3 regions of the Pseudoalteromonas sp. 1181_04 genome follow, and region 2 is predicted to be linked to each of the others. Evidence: predicted binding sites of a transcription regulator. Region 2 holds the regulator's gene; each other region holds the start of a gene.
What was found. Region 2 encodes MetJ, which represses methionine synthesis genes. Its sites were predicted from a motif close to TAGACGTCTAGACGTCTA; they were not measured.
Positions count from the first base shown of each region.

Region 1: metK (methionine adenosyltransferase) is a predicted target of MetJ. The motif match lies at 1,128-1,145, and genes of this name have one in related genera.
Region 3: FW757_RS07355 (methylenetetrahydrofolate reductase) is a predicted target of MetJ. The motif match lies at 1,213-1,230, and genes of this name have one in related genera.

Region 1 is NZ_VXCS01000003.1:193,010-196,302, forward strand. It holds gene tkt (transketolase) at 1-970, opposite strand, end outside; gene metK (methionine adenosyltransferase) at 1,245-2,396, shown strand; gene FW757_RS03560 (diacylglycerol kinase) at 2,890-3,293, opposite strand, start outside.
Region 2 is NZ_VXCS01000010.1:77,484-80,776, forward strand. It holds gene FW757_RS10000 (malic enzyme-like NAD(P)-binding protein) at 422-1,663, shown strand; gene metJ (met regulon transcriptional regulator MetJ) at 1,773-2,093, opposite strand; gene metB (cystathionine gamma-synthase) at 2,329-3,293, shown strand, end outside.
Region 3 is NZ_VXCS01000007.1:71,337-74,629, forward strand. It holds gene FW757_RS07350 (M16 family metallopeptidase) at 1-1,027, opposite strand, end outside; gene FW757_RS07355 (methylenetetrahydrofolate reductase) at 1,275-2,231, shown strand; gene FW757_RS07360 (cold-shock protein) at 2,540-3,283, opposite strand.

The sequences.
Region 1 (3,293 bases), on a different contig from region 2:
CAGCGGCTAGTTCTGGGTGTGCAGCGGCGTACGCGGCAAATTTTTCATCCCAGTTAGCTTCAAGTTGTTTACCCTTTTCTTTGCCATCCCATTGTGCATAAATATCAGCTGGGATTTCAAATGCTTCACCAGTCCAACCAAGGAACTCGCGTGCTGCTTTGATTTCGTCTTCACCTAGTGGTGCGCCGTGACAATCATGGCTACCTGATTTATTTGGTGAACCATAACCGATAACTGTTTTACAACAAATTAGTGTTGGCTTGTCGGTGATGCTGCGTGCTTCTTCGATGGCTGCGCGGATAGCGTCAGAGTCATGGCCATCAACGTCACTTACTACATGCCAACCGTAGGCTTTAAAGCGTGCAGGTGTATCATCGCTAAACCAACCTTCAACTTCACCATCAATTGAAATACCGTTGTCATCCCAAAACGCAACAAGCTTACCTAGGCCTAATGTGCCGGCAAGTGAACATGCTTCATGAGAAATACCTTCCATTAAGCAACCATCGCCTAAGAAAGTATATGTGTGGTGATCAACAATATCGTGACCTTCGCGGTTAAATTGCGCGGCTAATGCTTTTTCAGCAATCGCCATACCTACCGCGTTAGTGATCCCTTGACCAAGTGGGCCCGTAGTAGTCTCAATACCTGGCGCATACCCATATTCTGGGTGTCCTGGTGTTTTTGAATGCATTTGACGGAAGTTTTTAATTTCCTCAATTGGTAAATCATAACCACTTAAATGCAATAGAGAATAAATAAGCATTGAACCGTGGCCATTGGAAAGTATAAATCGATCTCTATCTACCCACTCTGGATTTGTTGGGTTGTGGTTTAGATAATCGCGCCATAGTACTTCTGCGATATCAGCCATGCCCATAGGGGCTCCAGGGTGGCCAGATTTGGCCTTTTGTACTGCGTCCATTGATAAGACGCGAATAGCATTTGCAAGTTCTTTGCGAGACGGCATGGATTCTCCTACCTTTACTGTATTTGCGCTGGTTATTGTGTGTATTCATTTGAAGATCCATTCTTACTTATTGTAGGGGCTGTATGCAATTAAAAACCTGATTAAATTGGGCATTATGAATTTTTTTTAAGAACAAAAAGTTATTAGTAATTTTATTTAGACGTCTAGGCGTAAAAACACTATGCAACTATCGTTGTTTTAGATAAAATACGCCCCTAAATTTTTTAGCGCTCTTACCGACGTTTGTGAAGCGCAATATTTGTGAGCAAAGACAATGGCAAAACATTTATTTACTTCTGAATCTGTTTCTGAAGGTCATCCGGATAAAATCGCGGACCAAATCTCTGACGCGGTACTAGATGCCATCTTAGAACAAGATTCTCATGCCCGTGTTGCGTGTGAAACTTACGTAAAGACTGGTATGGTTATGGTTGGTGGTGAAATCACTACTAGCGCATGGGTTGATATCGAAGAAATCACACGTAAAACTGTACGTGAAATTGGCTACACTCATTCTGATATGGGTTTTGATGCCGACTCGTGTGCAATTTTAAACACGATTGGTAAGCAGTCTCCTGACATCAACCAAGGTGTTGACCGTACTAGCCCAGAAGAACAAGGCGCTGGCGACCAAGGCCTAATGTTTGGTTACGCATGTAATGAAACTGAAGTATTAATGCCTGCACCAATCACTTACTCACACCGTTTAGTGCAGCGTCAAGCGCAAGTACGTAAAAGCGGCGAGCTTAACTGGTTACGTCCTGATGCAAAATCACAAGTTACTTTTGCATATGAAAACGGCAAGCCAGTAGGTATTGACGCAGTGGTACTTTCTACGCAACACAGTGAAGACATTTCACAAAAAGATTTAGTAGAAGCTGTGATGGAAACAATTATCAAGCCGGTACTGCCTGCTGAGCTTATCACTAGTGCAACTAAGTTTTTCATTAACCCGACTGGCCGTTTTGTAATCGGTGGCCCAATGGGTGACTGTGGTCTTACTGGTCGTAAAATTATCGTTGATACCTATGGCGGCATGGCTCGTCACGGTGGCGGTGCATTCTCAGGTAAAGATCCATCAAAAGTTGACCGTTCAGCTGCGTACGCTGCACGTTACGTTGCTAAAAACATCGTTGCTGCGGGCCTTGCTGACAAATGTGAGCTACAAGTTTCTTACGCAATCGGTGTTGCAGAGCCAACGTCAATCAGTGTTGAAACATTTGGTACCAGCAAGCTTGAAGAATCACGTTTAATTGAATTGATTCGTGAACACTTTGACTTACGTCCATATGGCTTAATTAAAATGCTTGATCTTGAGCGCCCTATTTATCTACCAACTGCAGCTTACGGGCATTTTGGTCGTGATGAATTCCCTTGGGAACGCACAGATAAAGCAGACGCACTTCGCGCAGCAGCTGGTCTTTAATATTAGCCATTGTGTGAATACAAAAAAGCGCCAATTGGCGCTTTTTTTTATGCCTGCTGATTATATTGTTGTAAATGCCTAGGTTATTGTCGCGAGGTAAACTCGCTGCTACCAGACATAGGCGCGGGTTTACCCCGCACAATTAAAACTAGGTTCTAGGAAGTGGCTAGGAGTTAGGGCGTGTTCGAAGCCAGTGGTATTTCCCCCCTTATTCACTACTCTTGGTGCAAACCTATTTTTTTTATAATTTCACCACAGAGTTCACCGAGCTCATAGAGGAAAAACCTGTAAGTAATTAACTTTACTTTTGTCTTCTCGGTGTAGCGCACAGCGCCTACTACCCTCGGAGGTAAATAGGCTTGTCGCCATAAATGGCGACCTACAGGAGCGCGGTGGATATTACTTGTAGGCGAGTGGCTTGCCACCGCGAAGGATAAGTGTTTGTCGCGAGATAAACTCGTTGCTCAAAGCCTGTAACGTTTTGCCTAACTTCCTAACCTATCAATGTAATTATCTTTTCATACCCAGCCACAGCCCATACAATAAATAACACTATCAGTGCTAATGTCACAGCCGCTGAAGCAATATCTTTCGCTCGCCCTGATAACACATGATATTCAACACCGACTCGATCTGTTAATGCTTCAATTGCTGAATTTAGCAACTCAACAATCAACAATAACAAAAAGCTGATTATAAGTATCACCCAGTGCTGTAATGATTGCGCTAGCCAAAATGATAATGGCAATAATACAAGCCCTAGCGCAAGCTCATTACGAAAGGCCGACTCTTCCTTAAATGCGGCTTTAAAACCTTTAATTGAGCATTTAGTTGCTTTTAAAATACGCCCAATTCCTATGCCGTTGGGTTTGTTTACTAAGTTAATTTCTGGTTTAG
Region 2 (3,293 bases):
TTATATCCAGTATAGCGAGTAAATAACAGACAAATAGTGATTTGTTGACTATATTGTCATTCTCGTTAAAGCGATAAATTAAACGTTTTTGTCGGTAAAGTTAGGTCTTTTGCGGTTAAATGTTGTTAACGTCTTACTTTGATGGTTTTTAGTCATAGGTCATTATTTTTGCTTTAAAGCGTTGCATAATGAGCATTTTAAGATGGGTTTTTTGATGCTTTGTGGCGTTTTTATAGCCGAAAATTGAAGCTTTTTTGCAAAAAATGCTGACAAAACGCATAAAATTAACGGATATAGCATATAACAGGATAGACCTGATATTGCTTGAATTTAATTATAATATAGGTATCGTTCCCTATAAGATATAAGAACTGCTTACTCTCACTTTCAACTTAACTTACTTGCAGGATAAAATCGCGTTATGTCAGACTTTCGTGAACAAGCTTTACATTACCATTCGCACCCCGTTCCAGGAAAAATTAGCGTTGAGCTTACAAAGCCAGCTGAAACCGTACAGGATCTTGCACTCGCATACAGCCCCGGTGTTGCAGAACCGGTACGTGAAATAGCTGCTGATCCCGCTAATGCCTACAAATACACCGGTAAAGGCAATATGGTTGCGGTTATTACTAACGGCACCGCTATTTTAGGTTTAGGTAACTTAGGTCCATTGGCTTCAAAACCGGTTATGGAAGGTAAAGCGTTATTATTTAAACGCTTTGCGGGTCTAGATTCGATAGATATTGAGGTGAAACACAATACCACCGAAGATTTCATCAATACAGTTGCTAACATCGCTGATACGTTTGGCGGTATTAACTTAGAAGACATTAAAGCGCCAGAGTGTTTTGAAATAGAAAAAGCATTGATCGAGCGTTGTAGCATTCCAGTGTTCCACGACGATCAACACGGTACCGCGATTGTAACGGCTGCTGGTATGATCAACGCACTTGAAGTACAAGGCAAAGAAATCGAAGATGCGATTATCGTTTGTTTAGGAGCCGGTGCCGCAGCGGTTGCGTGTATGGAGCTACTGATCAAGTGTGGTGCATTGCGTGAACATATTTACATGTTAGATCGTAAAGGCGTTATTCATACTCGTCGTGATGATTTAAACGAGTACAAACAGTTATTCGCTAACAATACAGATAAGCGCACACTGCAAGATGTTATTGCTGATGCCGATGTATTTGTTGGTGTATCTGGCCCGAATTTACTTTCTCCTGACGATCTTAAGTTAATGGCTGATCGACCTGTAGTGTTTGCCTGTTCAAACCCAGATCCAGAAATCTCACCAGTGCTTGCTCATGGTGCTCGCGATGATTTAATCATGGCAACGGGTCGTTCAGATTATCCAAACCAAGTTAACAACGTGCTGTGTTTCCCATTTATTTTCCGTGGTGCGCTAGATGTGCGTGCAAGCAAAATTAATGATGAAATGAAAATTGCTGCGGTTGACGCTATTCGTAGCATTGCTAAAGAACCAGTACCAGCGGAAGTATTAAAAGCGGCGGGTGTTGAGACACTTGAATTTGGTGCGCAGTATATTATTCCAAAACCGATGGATCCGCGTCTATTACCGCGCATTGCCAAAGCAGTAGCGCAAGCGGCAATTGATTCTGGTGTTGCACAAATTGATATGCCGGAAAACTACATGGAGTAGCTGCTTCGCTGCAATTGGTAATGGCACAATAATAAAAACCTCAGCAACTTACGTTACTGAGGTTTTTTTGTAGCCAATTCCTGAAGCAGGAATATATACAAATGATAACTTAATCTTCGTTGAGTACAGGTACTTCGAGACCCATCTCAAGCATGATTTTTTTCACTTCTTCAGGCACTTTCTCTGGATTATCTTTACGTAAATCTTCATCGTTTGGCAGTGGTTGGCCAGTAAATGCGTGTAAAAATGCTTCACAAAGTAATTCGCTATTTGTTGCATGGCGAAGATTATTAATTTGACGACGAGTGCGCTCATCAGTCAAAACTTTTAATACATTTAGCGGGATCGAAACGGTGATCTTTTTAACTTGTTCTGATTTTTTCCCGTGTTCTGCGTATGGGTGAATATATTCACCATTCCATTTAGCCATAGGATGTATCGTTGCCTCAGGTTGTTAATTGTTTGCGCGACCTTTTGCAGCGCAAAGATGGCGAAATTCTATCGTGTTAAAAAAGATAGTCAAATACTTGTTTTTTAGCCATCTAGAGGCTTAAATGTTTTTACTTCTAATCTTGCGGCTAAAACCGCATAAATGCTTTGACTTATTAAATTTGATCCTCTAACCTTTTAGACGTCTAAACATCCATTTAATTGTAGGTGACGGTATGAGTCAAAAGAATAAAGCAACCATTGCAGTACGCAATGGTATTGATGCAGATAAACATCACGGCGCGGTTGTGCCTCCCATTCATTTATCGACCACCTACTCATTTGCTGATTTTGATAAAAAGCGCCAATATGATTATGGCCGTAGCGGCAACCCAAACCGTGATTTACTCGCTGAAACGCTCGCTAAGCTTGAAGGTGGCGCTAAGGGGATTATCACTGCAACGGGCATGGCTGCGGTGCATTTAGCTACTCAGCTGCTAAACAGTGACGATACCTTAGTGATCCCACATGATTGCTATGGCGGTAGTTACCGCTTATTCACCTCACTTGAAAAGCGTGGCTTATTAAAGTTAGTGGTTTTAGATTTAACTAAATCTGAAAATCATCAAAAAATTCTTGAGATAAAACCAAAGCTAATTTGGATTGAAACACCGAGTAATCCTATCTTACGGTTAACCGATATTAAAGCGATCACCACGATTGCTAAGCAGTGCGGTGCGTTGGTTGGTGCCGATAACACATTTTTATCACCTGCTTTGCAAAACCCAATTGAGTTTGGTGTTGATATTGTGGTGCATTCGACCACTAAATATATTAACGGTCACTCAGATGTTGTTGGTGGTGCGGTGATCGCCGCTACCCAAGAGTTGGGTGATGAGCTTGCTTGGTGGGCTAATAACATTGGCATTACCGGTGCCCCGTTTGATAGCTACTTAACGTTACGTGGTTTACGTACTTTGAATGTTCGTTTACGTCAGCATCAAGAAAATGCCTTTATTATTGCCCAATATCTAGAAAACTCCCCTTATGTAAGCCAAGTATATTACCCTGGATTAGTATCTCATCCACAGCATGAACTCGCTAAACAGCAGCAACGTGGTTTTGGTGGCATGGTAAGCTTTGATATCAAAGGTGATATTAATGATGCTGCAGAATTTTTGACCAGCTTAGAAGAATTTAG
Region 3 (3,293 bases), on a different contig from region 2:
TATAGCTAAACATTTGGCTAGCAATTTGTTTATCAACCACTAACTCTTGGTAAAGCTCTGAGTTGGTTGAAAAATAAAGCTGTGACAGTAAATCAAGCGCGGCTCTGTCTTTTTGTTTTGGCTGCCAGGCTGTGCCTTTATAAGATACTAATAACCAATGCCCTGGTAAGCCTTCGTTTTGCTCATGTATATATTTCGCCGCTTGCTGTTTTGGTTCGGTTGGAATATCAGCAACGAAATCGCCTTTTTGCCATTGGCCCCAGTGTTTTTTAACCATAGCCATAGTTTCAGCTGGATCAACATCGCCTACAATCACTAATGACACATATTCAGGTTTATAAAACTTAGCAAAAAACTCTTTACCGTATGCCATTTGATCCGGCATGGCTTCAATATCTGCAAAAAAGCCCATGGTGGTATGTTTATAAGTATGTTTTTCGAATGCTTCATTACGTACTGCAGAAAGTAACTTACGAACCGGGCTGGCATTATTTTTAAGGTATTCGCCTTTAACTGTTAATGCTTCGGTACGAAATTGCTCTTCTGAATAAGTCAGGTTTTGAAAAATATCCGCTTCAATTTCAAGTACTTTATCAAGATGTTGCTTTGAAAAGTTTAAGTGATAGTTAGTGTAATCATTGGTTGTATAAGCGCGATTATCAACCCCAGAATTTTTTAGAATATCAGAATACACATCTTGCGGATATTTTTCAGAGCCTTTAAACATCATATGTTCAAAAAAGTGTGCAAAACCGGTTTTACCTGCTTCGACTTCATTACGAGAACCGACAGAGACTGGAATTTGTAGTGATACCACATCAGGGTAATCAGTTTTCACCACCATAACGCGTAAACCGTTATCAAGCTCTTCTAATAAATAATCTTGTGAGAACACCCGATCATTACTACTGGCAACCGTTGACTGCTCAATCTCAACCTCTTTGACCATGTTTGAGCCGCTGTTACTTGCACAACCGCCCAGTGCAAGCGTTACCGCAAGGCTGGTTGCTAATAATTTAAATTTCATTGCTATCCCTTGTTAGTTGAATAAATTTCTTGTTTTTAGTCATCCGATTATGCAACAAAGCAAGTCAATATAAGACCCCTGAGGCAATTAATTATGTAAACAGTTGTGTAACACAGAACTCTTCATTCAGAGCAACATGAATAAAACTCACCTTCGTTGAAAAAGTTTCACTAAAAAAATCTATCTAGACGTCTAAATGGCTGCTATATTATTTGCCATAGACACTAACTTAGCTGGAATGAGGATTATGGCTTTATCACTACAAGAGAAAATTGAAGACACCAATCAGGGTGTGTACTTAATTGGTACCACCCCACCACGTATTGGTACTGATAAAGCGCAGCTTGAAATTATCGCCCAAAAGCTCTTAGCTCGTTTGCATGAAATTGAATACGATGGCGTGATTATTTATGACATTCAAGATGAAAGTAGTCGCACTGAGATGCCTCGCCCTTTTCCGTTCAAGCAAACGGTAGATCCTCGAGAATACAGTAACTTACTACGTAATTTATCGCATCAAGAAGTGATCACTTATAAAAGTGTTGCACAGCGCGGTGTGGCCGAATTTAAACAGTGGTTAAGCGAAACTAAAAACCAGTTTAATTTAAAAAACCTAGTATTAGTCGGTAGTCCATCATCTGACGGGGATATTAAATTAAGCCTGCCTGATGCTTATAAAGTCTTAAGCGAACAGCCTCAAGACTTCTTTTTAGGAGGCGTTACCATTGCCGAGCGCCACGCAAGTAAACGTAATGAACATGAACGCTTACTTGAAAAAACCACGCAAGGCTGTAAATTTTTTATCTCACAAGCTGTGTATAACGCGCAAGCAACCGTGGATTTGATCACCAGTTATGCGCGCAGCTGTAAAGCTCAAGGTATCGAACCTAAACGTATTATTCTAACCTTTACGCCCTGCGGCAGTGAAAAAACCTTAGAGTTTATGCAATGGTTAGGAATTTCCGTACCTGATGCAACTAAATGGCGGATGCTTGATTCGCAAAACCCACTGAGTGAATCTGTACGTATTTGCCGTGAAAACTTAGATTTAATACTAAGAAGTTGCGCGCATTTAGACGTGCCACTGGGGTTAAATATTGAAAGTTTAACCAACCGTAAAGAAGAAATTGATGCATCAATTAATCTTTACCGCTTATTAAAAGCGACAATGGAATTAAACTTAGCTGAAAAACAGATTGCTTAGGTTCAAGGTTCTAGGTTCTAGGTTCTAGGTTCTAGGTTCTAGGTTCTAGGTTCTAGGTTCTAGGTTCTAGGTTCTAGGTTCTAGGTTCTAGGTTCTAGCAATAATAATACGCGACCTAGAATAAGCCAGCTCAAATAGTTAGCTTCGTTTATTTGAATAAGTCCTAACTTGATCTGTCAGATTTGTGCCATCTACAGACATTGACAAAACGGCCGCTTAAGCGGACAAAAATTGTTGGTTATAATGTGGAGCGAAGCGGAACCTAACCAACTGTTTTTGTTCAGTTTAAAGCGTTTATTATGTGCAATTTATAAAATTATATCTGGCTCATTTTTTTGATCTTGATACGAAGTAAATCCTATTGCACGAGCTGAAGTTCCTTTGTCAGTTAAACTTAATTCTTGGCATATAATTCTATAAATTTCTTTTGGAAACCCACCATCAAAGTCCCATTCTTTCTCTTCATCTGTCATGGTAACTATGCCGGCAATATTAGGGTATTTATGCCCAAGTTTATTGCTAGTAATGTACTTTGAAAGTTCACTACTAAGCCTAAAGTTCTTTTCTGCCATATCAATTAGCAGTCGCGATAATTCTTCAGATTTAACAAGTGATAAAGAATGTCTAGCGGATAGCCGCTCAGCATTTGTTACTTTCTTGGCTACGAAAGCAGGCTGTACTAATGTTCTTTCAATTATACGCTTTAATGCGCTTGGAGGAGCAGAAACTACTTTGGCGGGCATTTTATCACTTTTTATTAAAGTTGCAGCGTACTTTTCAACTATTGTTAAAGTATGCTCCAAGGGAATATTTTCAGCTTCTGACCAAAACTCAACAACTTCTTTGCCTTTCTTACCGTCTTTACTGGTAAACCAAAAATATAGGTTTTCAGTGGAACCATTTGAAAATTCTACTAGCTTACTTTCAAATTTCTTAACTGCTTTAATGTGGAAGAACACTTCTTTATTACACAATGCAGAATCAGTTTGAATGCACTTTATAAATCCAAAACCATTATCAAAATATTTAACAACTTTACCGAACTCTAACACTTTGGAGGCT